Linked DNA regions of Variovorax paradoxus. The protein of the gene in region 2 interacts with the protein of the main gene of each other region in a pairwise test. Links are inferred from orthologs where the notes say so. Each region holds a gene or a part of one and is shown on either strand. Other genes may lie near its edges.

Evidence for each region. Proteins that work in one complex are often made in the same cells at the same time.
Region 1: the proteins of GOQ09_RS02345 (region 2) and GOQ09_RS12875 interact in binary tests that used the Escherichia coli proteins (3 or more experiments, as listed by UniProt). The link is inferred for Variovorax paradoxus from one-to-one orthologs.

The regions. Positions count from the first base shown.
Region 1 is NZ_CP046622.1:2,774,707-2,780,289, reverse strand. The notes cover bases 96-3,043. They hold GOQ09_RS12875 (sulfate/molybdate ABC transporter ATP-binding protein), read right to left. Parts: upstream 2,145-3,043; coding sequence 1,047-2,144; downstream 96-1,046. Other genes in these bases: cysW (sulfate ABC transporter permease subunit CysW), read right to left, coding at 2,163-3,043; GOQ09_RS12880 (disulfide bond formation protein B), read right to left, coding at 544-1,050; GOQ09_RS12885 (mobilization protein), read left to right, coding at 96-534. In the rest of the region: more of GOQ09_RS12885, read left to right, coding at 1-95; more of cysW, read right to left, coding at 3,044-3,065; sulfate ABC transporter permease subunit CysT, read right to left, coding at 3,067-3,954; GOQ09_RS12860 (sulfate ABC transporter substrate-binding protein), read right to left, coding at 3,955-4,971; GOQ09_RS12855 (RBBP9/YdeN family alpha/beta hydrolase), read right to left, coding at 4,968-5,543; GOQ09_RS12850 (peroxiredoxin), read right to left, coding at 5,564-5,583. UniProt on the Escherichia coli protein: Part of the ABC transporter complex CysAWTP involved in sulfate/thiosulfate import. Responsible for energy coupling to the transport system.
Region 2 is NZ_CP046622.1:501,893-507,124, reverse strand. The notes cover bases 2,413-5,232. They hold GOQ09_RS02345 (glutamate-5-semialdehyde dehydrogenase), read right to left. Parts: upstream 4,559-5,232; coding sequence 3,266-4,558; downstream 2,413-3,265. Other genes in these bases: holA (DNA polymerase III subunit delta), read right to left, coding at 4,625-5,232; gshA (glutamate--cysteine ligase), read right to left, coding at 2,413-3,145. Outside these bases: GOQ09_RS02355 (potassium transporter Kup), read right to left, coding at 1-1,663; more of gshA, read right to left, coding at 1,838-2,412. UniProt on the Escherichia coli protein: Catalyzes the NADPH-dependent reduction of L-glutamate 5-phosphate into L-glutamate 5-semialdehyde and phosphate. The product spontaneously undergoes cyclization to form 1-pyrroline-5-carboxylate.

The DNA.
Region 1 (5,583 bases), 2.3 Mb from region 2 along the record:
GCGTCGCCCATCGTGGTCGACAGCTTCGAGGGGCTCGACACCGTGGTGAACGGTTTCGAAACCAATCCGCAGCAAAGCGTCATCGTCGACCTCGCGGCCCAGACACTCGCGCCGCTGTCGCGCTGGATCAAGGAGTCGGATCTGTTCGACGTGTTCGTCGACCTGGGCGTGGCCGTCAACTTCTGGCATGTGCTGGACGACGGCAAGGACTCCACCGACCTGCTCGGCACGCTGATCGACACCTTCGGCAACCGGCCCAACTACATCGTGGTGCAGAACTACGGCCGCGGCAGCGACTTCGGCATGCTGCTCGCGTCGCAATCGCTCTCCAAAGCCACCGCGAACGGCGCCCGCGTGATCACGCTGCCACGCCTGCACGAGGCGAGCATGCGCAAGATCGATGCGCAGAACACCAGCTTCTGGAAGGCGGTGAACGACCGCGAAGGGCCGCACGCGCTGGGTCTGCTGGAGCGCCAGCGCGTGAAGTCTTGGCTTGCCACCGCCTACGCGGCCTTCGACACCCTGCCGCTCTAAGCGGCTGGTTCAGCGCGCGGCCGGGCGCTTGCGGAAAATCAGCACAAGCAGCAACACCGCAAGAACGAAGAAGGCGACGAACGACCAGTTCGCCAGCGTCAGGCCGAACAGCGACCAGTCGATCTTCGAGCAATCGCCGCCGCCGCGGAAGATCATCGGCAGCGCCCGCTTGAGCGGAAAGGTCTCGATCATTCCGTACAGGTCGCGACCGCACGAGACGACCTCGGGCGGATACCACTGCAGCCAACTCTGAGCGGCGGCCGTGTAGGCGCCACCAATGGCCGACACCAGTGCCAGCACCCCGCCCGTCACCTGAAGGCCGCGGCTGCGAAAAACGGCGGCCAGCCCGGTGAAGAGCGCCACCAGAACCAGGGCATACCGCTGCACGATGCACATCGGGCACGGCTCCAGGCCCACCACGTGCTGCAGATAGAGCCCGAAGGCCAGCATGAGAACACAGGCCAGGCAAATCAGCCCATACGCACGGCGCGGCGCGCCGAAGTACCAATCGATCAAGGGGAAACCCAATCTTCTTCTACGAACACCCGGGCCTTGCGCGGCGTGGCGACTACCGTGTCGCCCTCGTTCAAGCCCAGTTCACGGAACTGTTGCGCAGGGATTTGCGCTTCGATGATGGTTCCGGAGCCCGGATTATCTGGATTCGTTGCTGTGGGCTCAAGTTCCAGCCGCGCGATCGGGCCGACCACGATGGCACGCGACAACGTAGCCACGATGCCGGTGGCCCCGGCGGTGTAGCGCTCCACGGTGAGGTCATGCGGGCGCACGTAGGCCATGGCCTTGGCGTCGCGCGCGCCGCTGTGCTCGGGCGAGTCTAGGCGCATGCCGTCGAGTTGCACCGCGCCGTTGTCGGCCCGGCCATGGAACAGGTTCACGTCGCCCAGAAAGCCATAGACGAACGGGCTTGCGGGCTGGTCCCACACTTCTTGCGGCGAGCCGACCTGCTCGAGCCGGCCCTTGTTGATGACCACCACACGGTCGGCCACTTCGAGGGCTTCTTCCTGGTCGTGGGTGACGAAGATCGAGGTGACGTGCAGCTCGTCGTGCAGCCGGCGCAGCCAGCGGCGCAGCTCCTTGCGCACCTTGGCATCGAGCGCGCCGAAGGGTTCGTCGAGCAGCAGCACCTTGGGTTCGACGGCGAGTGCCCGGGCCAGCGCAATGCGCTGCCGCTGGCCGCCCGAGAGCTGCGAAGGGTAGCGGTCGGCCAGCCAGTCGAGCTGCACCAGCTTGAGCAGGTCGGTCACCTTCTGCTTGATCTGGGCGTCGCTCGGGCGCTCCTTGCGCGGCTTCACGCGCAGGCCAAAGGCCACGTTCTCGAACACGGTCATGTGGCGGAACAGCGCGTAGTGCTGAAACACGAAGCCCACCTGCCGCTCGCGCACATGCACGTCGGTGGTGTCTTCGCCCGAAAACAGAATGCTGCCGGTGTCGGCCGTTTCCAGTCCCGCGATGATGCGCAGCAGCGTGGTCTTGCCGCAGCCCGAGGGGCCGAGCAGTGCGACGAGTTCGCCCGATTCGACGTCAAGGTTGACGTTGTTCAACGCGCGGAAATCGCCGAACTGCTTGCTGATGTTGCGGATTTCGATGCTCATGATCTTGTTCTTTCTCTCTCAGGCCGCCGCGGGCTCGGGCGGACGTTCCGGCGGCAGCTCGGCAATGGCCTTCATCTCGCGTTCGTGGCGCCATTCGATGACCGACTTGATCACCAGCGTGACCAGCGCCAGGATGGCCAGCAGCGAGGCCACGGCAAACGCCGCCACCGACTGGTACTCGTTGTAAAGCACTTCCACATGCAGCGGCATCGTGTTGGTCTGTCCGCGGATGTGGCCAGACACCACCGACACCGCGCCAAACTCGCCCATGGCGCGAGCGTTGCAAAGAATCACGCCATACAGCAGGCCCCACTTGATGTTGGGCAAGGTCACACGCCAGAAGGTCTGCCAGCCGGTCGCGCCCAGCACGATGGCGGCCTGCTCTTCGTCGGTGCCCTGTGCCTGCATCAGCGGCACGAGCTCGCGCGCAATGAACGGAAAGGTCACGAACACCGTTGCAAGCACGATGCCTGGCACGGCGAAGATGATCTTGATGTCGTGCTCCGCAAGCCACGGACCCAGCCAGCCCTGCGCGCCGAACACCAGCACGTAGATCAGGCCCGCCACCACCGGCGACACCGCAAACGGCAGGTCGACCAGCGTGGTCAGAAAGGCCTTGCCGCGGAATTCGAACTTGGCAATGGCCCATGCCGCGGCAACGCCGAACACCAGGTTCAGCGGCACCGAAATGGCGGCCGTGATGAGCGTGAGGCGAATCGCGCTCCAGGCATCGGGCTCTTTCAGCGCCTCGACATAGGCGCCCACGCCCTTGCGCAGGGCCTCCGTTGCCACGGCTGCCAGGGGCAGCACCAGGAACAGGAACATGAACGCGAGCGCAAGGCCGATCAGCAGCCAGCGCACCCAGGGCGATTCGGTGGTGCCGGCCTGCGCGCGGCGAATGATTTTTGAAGGGGCGCTCATCTCAAGCTCCTGCGCGGCGGCGCTGCCAGGCTTGCAAGCCGTTGATGACGAGCAGCAGGATGAACGAAATCACCAGCATCACCAGTGCGACCGCGGTTGCGCCGGCAAAGTCGTATTGCTCGAGCTTGCCGATGATGATGAGCGGCGTGATTTCCGAAATCATCGGCATGTTGCCGGCAATGAAAATCACCGAGCCGTATTCGCCGATGGCCCGCGCGAAAGCCATTGCAAAGCCCGTGAACAGCGCGGGCGCAATCGACGGGAAGATCACTTTCGTGAAAGTCTGAAGGCGTGTCGCGCCGAGCGAGGTAGCAGCTTCTTCAAGCTCTTTTTCGGCGTCTTCGAGCACCGGCTGCACGGTGCGCACCACGAACGGCAGCCCGATGAAGATCAACGCAATCACGATGCCAGCCGGCGTGAACGCCAGTTTGATGCCGTGCGGCTCGAGAAGCTGGCCGATCCAGCCGTTGCCCGCGAGCAGCGCGGTCAGTGAGATGCCGGCCACCGCCGTGGGCAGTGCAAACGGCAGGTCGACCAGCGCATCGACGATGCGCTTGCCCGGAAACCTGTAGCGCACCAGCACCCAGGCCACCAGCAGGCCGAACACCGCGTTCACCATGGCCGCGAGCAGTGATGCGCCGAACGTGAGCCGGTAAGAGGCCATGACGCGCGGCGCGGTCACGGCCACCCAGAACTGCTCCCAGCTCAGCGTGAAGGTCTTGAAGACCAGCGCCGACAGCGGGATCAGGACGATCAGGCAGAGATAGAAAATCGAGAAGCCGAGCGTAATGTGAAAGCCCGGCAGCACCCGCCTGGAGCCCCCTGCCCGGTTCACATGCGAAAGCGGCGCTCCCGCGGACGGGAGCGCCGAAGAAACAGCGCCGCTCATTTACTTTGCGCCAGGGGTGTAGAGCTTGTCGAACTGGCCGCCGTCGTTGAAGTGCACCTTCTGTGCATCGCCGAGGCTGCCAAAAAGCTCTTGCACCGTGAACAACTGCAGCGGCTTGAACGTGGCGGCGTGCTTCTTGAGCACGGCCTGCGAACGCGGACGCAGCGCATGCTTGGCCGCAATTTCCTGCGCCTCTTCGGAATAGAGCCAGTCGAGGTAGGCCTTGGCGAGCTCGCCGGTACCCTTCTTCTTGATCGTGCGCTCGACCAGTGCCACCGGGTTCTCGGCCACGATGCTGATCGACGGGTAGACCGAATCGACCTTGCCCGTGCCGAACTCGCGGTCGATCGACACCACTTCGGACTCGAAGGTGATCAACGCGTCGCCGATGTTGCGCTGCAGGAATGCAGTGGTTGCATCGCGCCCGCCGCGCGCCAGCACCGGCACGTTCTTGAACAGCTTGCCCACGAACTCTGCCGCCTGGGCGTCGGTGCCGCCCTTCTTCTTCACGTAGCCCCAGGCCGCAAGGTAGGCATAGCGCCCGTTGCCGCCGGTCTTGGGGTTGACGATGACCACCTGCACGCCCGGCTTGACCAGGTCTTCCCAGTCCTTGATGCCCTTGGGATTGCCGTTGCGCACCAGGAACAGCATGGTCGAGGTGGTCGGCGATGCGTTTTCGGGGAACTGCTTGTTCCAGTCTTTCGCGACCACGCCAGTGTTGGCCAGGAAGTCGATGTCGGTGGAGGTGTTCATCGTCACCACATCGGCATCGAGGCCGTCGGCCACGGCGCGCGCCTGCGCACTGGAGCCGCCATGCGACTGGTCGATCTTCACGTCCTTGCCCGTGGCCTTCTTGTAGTGGGCCACGAACGCCGCGTTGTAGTCCTTGTAGAACTCGCGCGCCACGTCGTACGAGGCGTTCAGCAGCGTGGTGCCCTGGGCAAAGGCGCTGCTGCCTGCAAGTGCGGAGGACGCCAACGCGAGCACGGCGGCGAAGGTCTTGAGTCTGGAAGTCATGTGGTTGCCAAGTTTTCTGAAAATTCACGGCCCGCCGGCCAGGCGGCGGGCTCGTCGGTCAACGACTGGAGCAAGGCCAGGCCGAGCGGCCAGTCTCCATGCCCCGAATCGACGTTGATATGCCCCGCATTCTGCATGCGGACAAACTCACTGCCCCAGGCGCGGGAATATGCGCCGGCCAGGCGGATGGGGCAATACGGGTCGTTGCTGCTCGCCACCACGATGCTGCGGTACGGCAGGGCCGCATACGGCACCGGCGCAAAGTCGGACAGCACGGCCCGGCGCTCGGGGTCGGCCGGTGCCACCAGCAGCGCTCCTTGGATGCGCGTGGCCGCCTCGGCCGGCAGGTGCGCCGTGGCAATGCAGCCCAGGCTGTGCGCAGCAATCACCACCGGGCCGGAGCTTTCGAGCACCAGCCTGGCCAGCGTGGACACCCAGGCCTCGCGCTTGGGCGACGCCCAGTCGTCCTGCACCACCCGTGCCGCGCCCGGAATGCGCTCCTGCCACAGGCTCTGCCAATGGCCGGGCCCGGAGTCGCGCCAGCCGGGCACGATGATCACGGAAGTCTGCATCGCGGCGCTGCCCTGCCTGCTTACTTGTTGGGCTGCGGCG
Region 2 (5,232 bases):
GGTCCAGAGCGCGCGGCAGGTCGACGTCGTTCTTGAAGCCGTAGTGCACGATGATCTGCCAGCAATGGTGGCCGAGCGCCTCGATCTCGATGCGCTTGTCCATCGGGATCCAGGGCACCTCGTGGTTGCGCACGGTGACGAACATGTTCTGCTCGTGCAGCACCTTGTTGTGCTTCAGGTTGTGCAGCAGCGCATTGGGCACCACGCCGGGCTCGGCGGTCAGAAACACCGCCGTGCCTTCCACGCGCGCGGGCGGGCTTTCGAACACGGAGTCGAGAAAGGCCTTGAGCTCGATCGCATCGGCGCGCTGCACCTCGCCCATGAGGCGGCGGCCTTCCTTCCAGGTGATCATCAAGGTGAACACGAAGCCGCCGATCACCAGCGGGAACCAGCCGCCTTCGAACAGCTTGAGCAGGTTGGACGCGAAGAACAGGAAGTCGACCACGAAGAAGACCGCCGTGGACGCGATGCACAGCGCCAGCGGCAGCTTCCACGCATAGCGGATCACGAAGAAGGTCAGCACCGTGGTGATGAGCATGTCGGTGGTGACCGCAATGCCGTAGGCGGCGGCCAGGCTGCTCGACGAGCGGAACATGACCACGGCCAGCACGATGGCCACGAACAGGCCCCAGTTGACCAGCGGAATGTAGATCTGCCCGGCCGTGCGCACGCTCGTGTGCTCGATGTTCAGGCGCGGCAGGTAGCCCAGCTGGATGACCTGGCGCGTGACGCTGAAGGCGCCGGTAATGAGCGCCTGCGACGCGATGACGGTGGCCGCCGTGGCCAGCAGCACCAGCGGAATGAGCGCCCATTCAGGCGCCATCATGAAGAACGGGTTCTTCACCGCATCGGGGTTCTCGAGCAGCAATGCGCCCTGCCCGAAGTAGTTGAGCGTGAGCGCCGGCATCACGACCGTGAACCATGCCACGCGGATCGGCCGCTTGCCGAAGTGGCCCAGGTCGGCATAGAGCGCCTCGGCGCCGGTCACGCACAGCACGGTGGCGCCCAGCAGAATGAAGCTGGTGCCGGGGTTGTCCCACATGAACTTCAGCGCGAACCAGGGGTTCAGCGCCTTGAGGATTTCGGGGTGGTGAACGATCTGCGACACGCCGAGCACTGCAATGGCCAGGAACCACGCCAGCGTGATCGGGCCGAAGAACTTGCCGATGCCCGCGGTACCGCGCTTTTGCACCACGAAGAGGCAGAACAGCACCACCAACGTGATCGGCAGCACATAGTGCTTGAAGTGGGGCGACACCACTTCGAGGCCCTCCACCGCGGAAAGCACCGAAATGGCGGGCGTGATGACGCCGTCGCCATAGAAGAGCGAGGTGCCGAAGATGCCCACCAGCAGCAGCACGTTGCGCAGCCTGGGCTTGTCGGCCACCGCGCGCGAGGCCAGCGCCAGCATGGCAACCAGGCCGCCCTCGCCTTCGTTGTCGGCCCGCAGCACCAGCACCACGTACTTGATCGACACGATGACGGTGAGCGTCCAGAAGAACATCGACAGGATGCCGTAGACGTTCTCGACAGTGAAAGGCAGGTGGCCGTGGCCGAACACTTCCTTGACTGCATACAGCACGCTGGTGCCGATGTCGCCATAGACGACACCGATGGTGCCGATGATCAAGGCGGCGGCGGAAGAAGATTTGGGAGGTGACACGAAGTCGATGGGAAAAAGAGCGAATTGCAAGCGCGTAACCAGGCGTTACGCGCACCGGACTGCTGCCGCGGTGGAGTTTCCAGCCGCTGCGCGCACCCTCCGCCCTTTTCTTTCCTTTGCTGTGGGGCCGCTATTTTGCCGCCGACCGCACCCGCCGCAACCCGCTCGGCAAAATCATTCGTAGATTTCGGCGTCCGGATCGGTGGCTTCCATCTCGTAGCTGGCCGCCACCATGGCCAGGCGGCCCACCACGCCATACATGTAGAAGCGGTTGGGCGCGCTCGCGCCGGGCTTGGCGCCGGGCTGCGGCAGATGCGCGCTTTCGGAGAAAGCCAGCGGCACGAAGCTCGCGCCCGGCGACTTGAGGTTCTCGTCCGGGGCGCGCTCCGCGTGCACGCGGTAGAAGCCGCCCACTACATAGCGGTCCATCATGTAGACCACCGGTTCGGCCACGCCGTTGTGCACCCGCTCGTTGGTCAGCACGCCTTCCTGGACGATCACTTCGCCGGGGCCGCGCAGTTCCCTGGCCGCGGCGGCCTTGGTGCTTGCTGCGGCGCGGGGCTTTCCGACCAGGCCTTCGACCTCTTTGGCGTCGTGCACCGTGATCACGCCCGGGCCGTCGCTGCCGGTATGGCCCTTGACGATCACGAAGGGCTTCTCGTTGATGCCATATTCCTTGTACTTGCGGCGCACCTTGGTCAGCACCGCGTCCACATGGCTGGTCAGCACGTCGATGCCGCGGCCTTCGGCAAAGTCGACGCCTTCAGTGCGCGCATAGATGGGATTGATGAGCCAGGGGTCGATGCCCAGCAGCTTGCCGAATCGCTTGGAAAGCTCTTCGTAGCTGTGCAGGTGATTGCTCTTGCGCCGCACCGACCAGCCGGCGTGCAGCGGCGGCAGCAGGTACTGCTCGTGCAGGTCTTCCAGGATGCCCGGCGTGCCGGCCGAAAGCTCGTTGTTGAGCAGGATGGTGCAGGGGTCGAAGTTCTTGAGCCCCAGGCGCCGCTTGCTGCGCACCACAGGCTCCAGGCACACGGTTTCGCCGTTGGGCAGTTCGATTTTCTTGGGCGACTTGATTGCCGGATCGATCGACCCCACCCGCACGTTGAGTCCCGCCATGTGGAAGATGCGCACCAGTTGCGCAATGTTGGCGAGATAGAAGGTGTTCTTCGAGTGGTTCTCGGGAATGACGAGCAGGTTGCGCGCCTCCGGACAGATCTTCTCGATGGCGGCCTGCGCGGCCTGCACCGCCAGCGGCAGCATCTCCTTGGTGAGATTGTTCCAGCCGCCCGGGAAAAGATTGGTGTCGACCGGCGCAAGCTTGAAGCCGGCGTTGCGGATGTCGACGGCGCTGTAGAACGGCGGCGTGTGCTCCATCCATTCGAGCCGGAACCAGCGCTCAATGGCGGGCGTCGAGTCGAGTACCCGCTGCTCCAGTTCGTTGATCGGGCCGGTCAGGGCGGTGACGAGATGCGGAACCATGCGGCGGCCTTGTTGGTTTTGTACTTGAAGGTAGAGCGGAATTGTAGGATTTGGGGGTGGCCGCCCCAATGACAAGACTACGTATGGCAGTCTTGGTTCAATCCGCCCGCCTTCGGTGCATCAACTCCGGACTTCGCCCTGCCCAAGCACCACATACTTGAGCGAGGTCAGCCCTTCGATGCCGACCGGCCCGCGCGCATGGAATTTGTCGGTGCTGATGCCGATCTCGGCCCCCAGGCCAAACTCGAAACCGTCTGCGAAGCGTGTGCTCGCATTGACCATGACGCTCGCCGAATCGACCTCGCGCAGAAAACGCTGCGCATGAACGTGGTCGCGCGTGACGATGGCGTCGGTGTGATGGCTCGAGTAGCGGTTGATGTGCGCAATGGCCTCATCGACGCCCTCGACCACCTTGATGCTGATCACCGCGGCAAGGTATTCCTCGGACCAGTCGGACTCGACCGCATCGACGATTTTTCCGCTTGAACCGACGGCATCGTCCGCGCGCAGGATGCGGGCCGCGACCGGGTCGCAGCGCATTTCCACGCCCTTGGCCGCAAAGATGGCCCCAATGCGGGGCAGGAAGTCTTCGGCCACCGCCGCCGACACCAGCAGGCCCTCGGCCGCGTTGCAGGGGCTGTATTTCTGGGTCTTGGCGTTGTCGACGATGCGCAGCGCCATTTCAAACTCTGCCGTGTCGTCCACGTAGACGTGGCAGTTGCCGTCCAGGTGCTTGATGACCGGCACCTTGGCATCGCGGCTGATGCGCTCGATCAGGCCCTTGCCGCCGCGTGGAATGATCACGTCCACGAACTCGGGCATGGCGATGAGCTGGCCCACGGCCTCGCGGTCGGTGGTCTGCACCAATTGCACCGCCTCGACCGGCAGGCCGGCCTCGGCCAGCGCCTCGGACACCAGCAGCGCCAGCGCCTTGTTCGATTCGATGGCCTCCGAGCCGCCACGCAAGATCGCCGCGTTGCCGCTCTTGATGGCCAGGCTCGCGGCTTCGATGGTCACGTTGGGGCGGCTCTCGTAGATCATGCCGAACACGCCAATGGGCACGCGCATCTGGCCCACGCGAATGCCGCTGGGCTGCTGCTTCATGCCGATGATCTCGCCGATCACGTCCGCCATGCCCGCGAGCTGCTCGCAGCCCTGCGCCACGGTCTCGATGACCTTGGGCGTGAGTTTGAGTCGGTCGACCATCGGGGCCGACAGGCCCGCGGCCGTGGCGCGCTCCAGGTCCTTCTGGTTGGCCTCGGAAAGGCCGGGGCCGGCTTCGCGCAGGCGCTTGGCCAGGGCCTTCAATGCTCTGTTTTTGGTAGCTGCATCCGCACGGGCCATGAGGAATGCGGCGGATTTGGCTTGCAGGCCAAGGGCCTGCATGTGCTCGCTGACGTTGAACGCGTTCATGTCGGCATTTTCCTGCATTTGGATCAACCCCGGGCTTTGCATCCCTTGGGTGTTGTCCCATCTCCCTCAGCGAGCGGGAGCTGGGCCGCTGCTGCAGGCGCGGCACAGCATCAGGGCCAGACGCTGCAGCGCCTGCCAGCCGCTGGCGGGCCAATCGGGCTGCTTGAGGCCCTTGCAGATGCCGTCCACCACATGCGCGGCGCGCAGCAGCCGGGCCAGCATGCGGTCGTCGAGCCTTGGCAGCACGCGCTCGAAGGCGCGCTCGCGCGGGCCCCAGATGCGGTTTTCGCGCAGCGCCATGGGCAGCGGCCGGCCCGAGGCCATGGCGTCCTTCACGCGCTTGAGCGCACGGATGTCCTCGGCAATCGTGTAGTGCACCAGCACCTCGGCCTCGCCCTCGGCCTGCAGCCCGTCGAGCATGCGCGCCACGCGCTGCGGATTGCCGGCCAGGACGGCCTCCGACAGCTTGAACACGTCGTAGCGCGCCACGTTGTTGACCGCGGCCTCGACCTGCTCCCAGCTCAGTTCGCCCGCCGGATGCAGCAAGGCGAGCTTCTGGATTTCCTGGTGCGCCGCGAGCAGGTTGCCCTCGACGCGGTCGGCAAAGAACTGCAGCGTGCGCTGGCCTTCGTCGCCCGGCATCACGCGCTGGCCCTGCACGCCCAGGCGCTGTG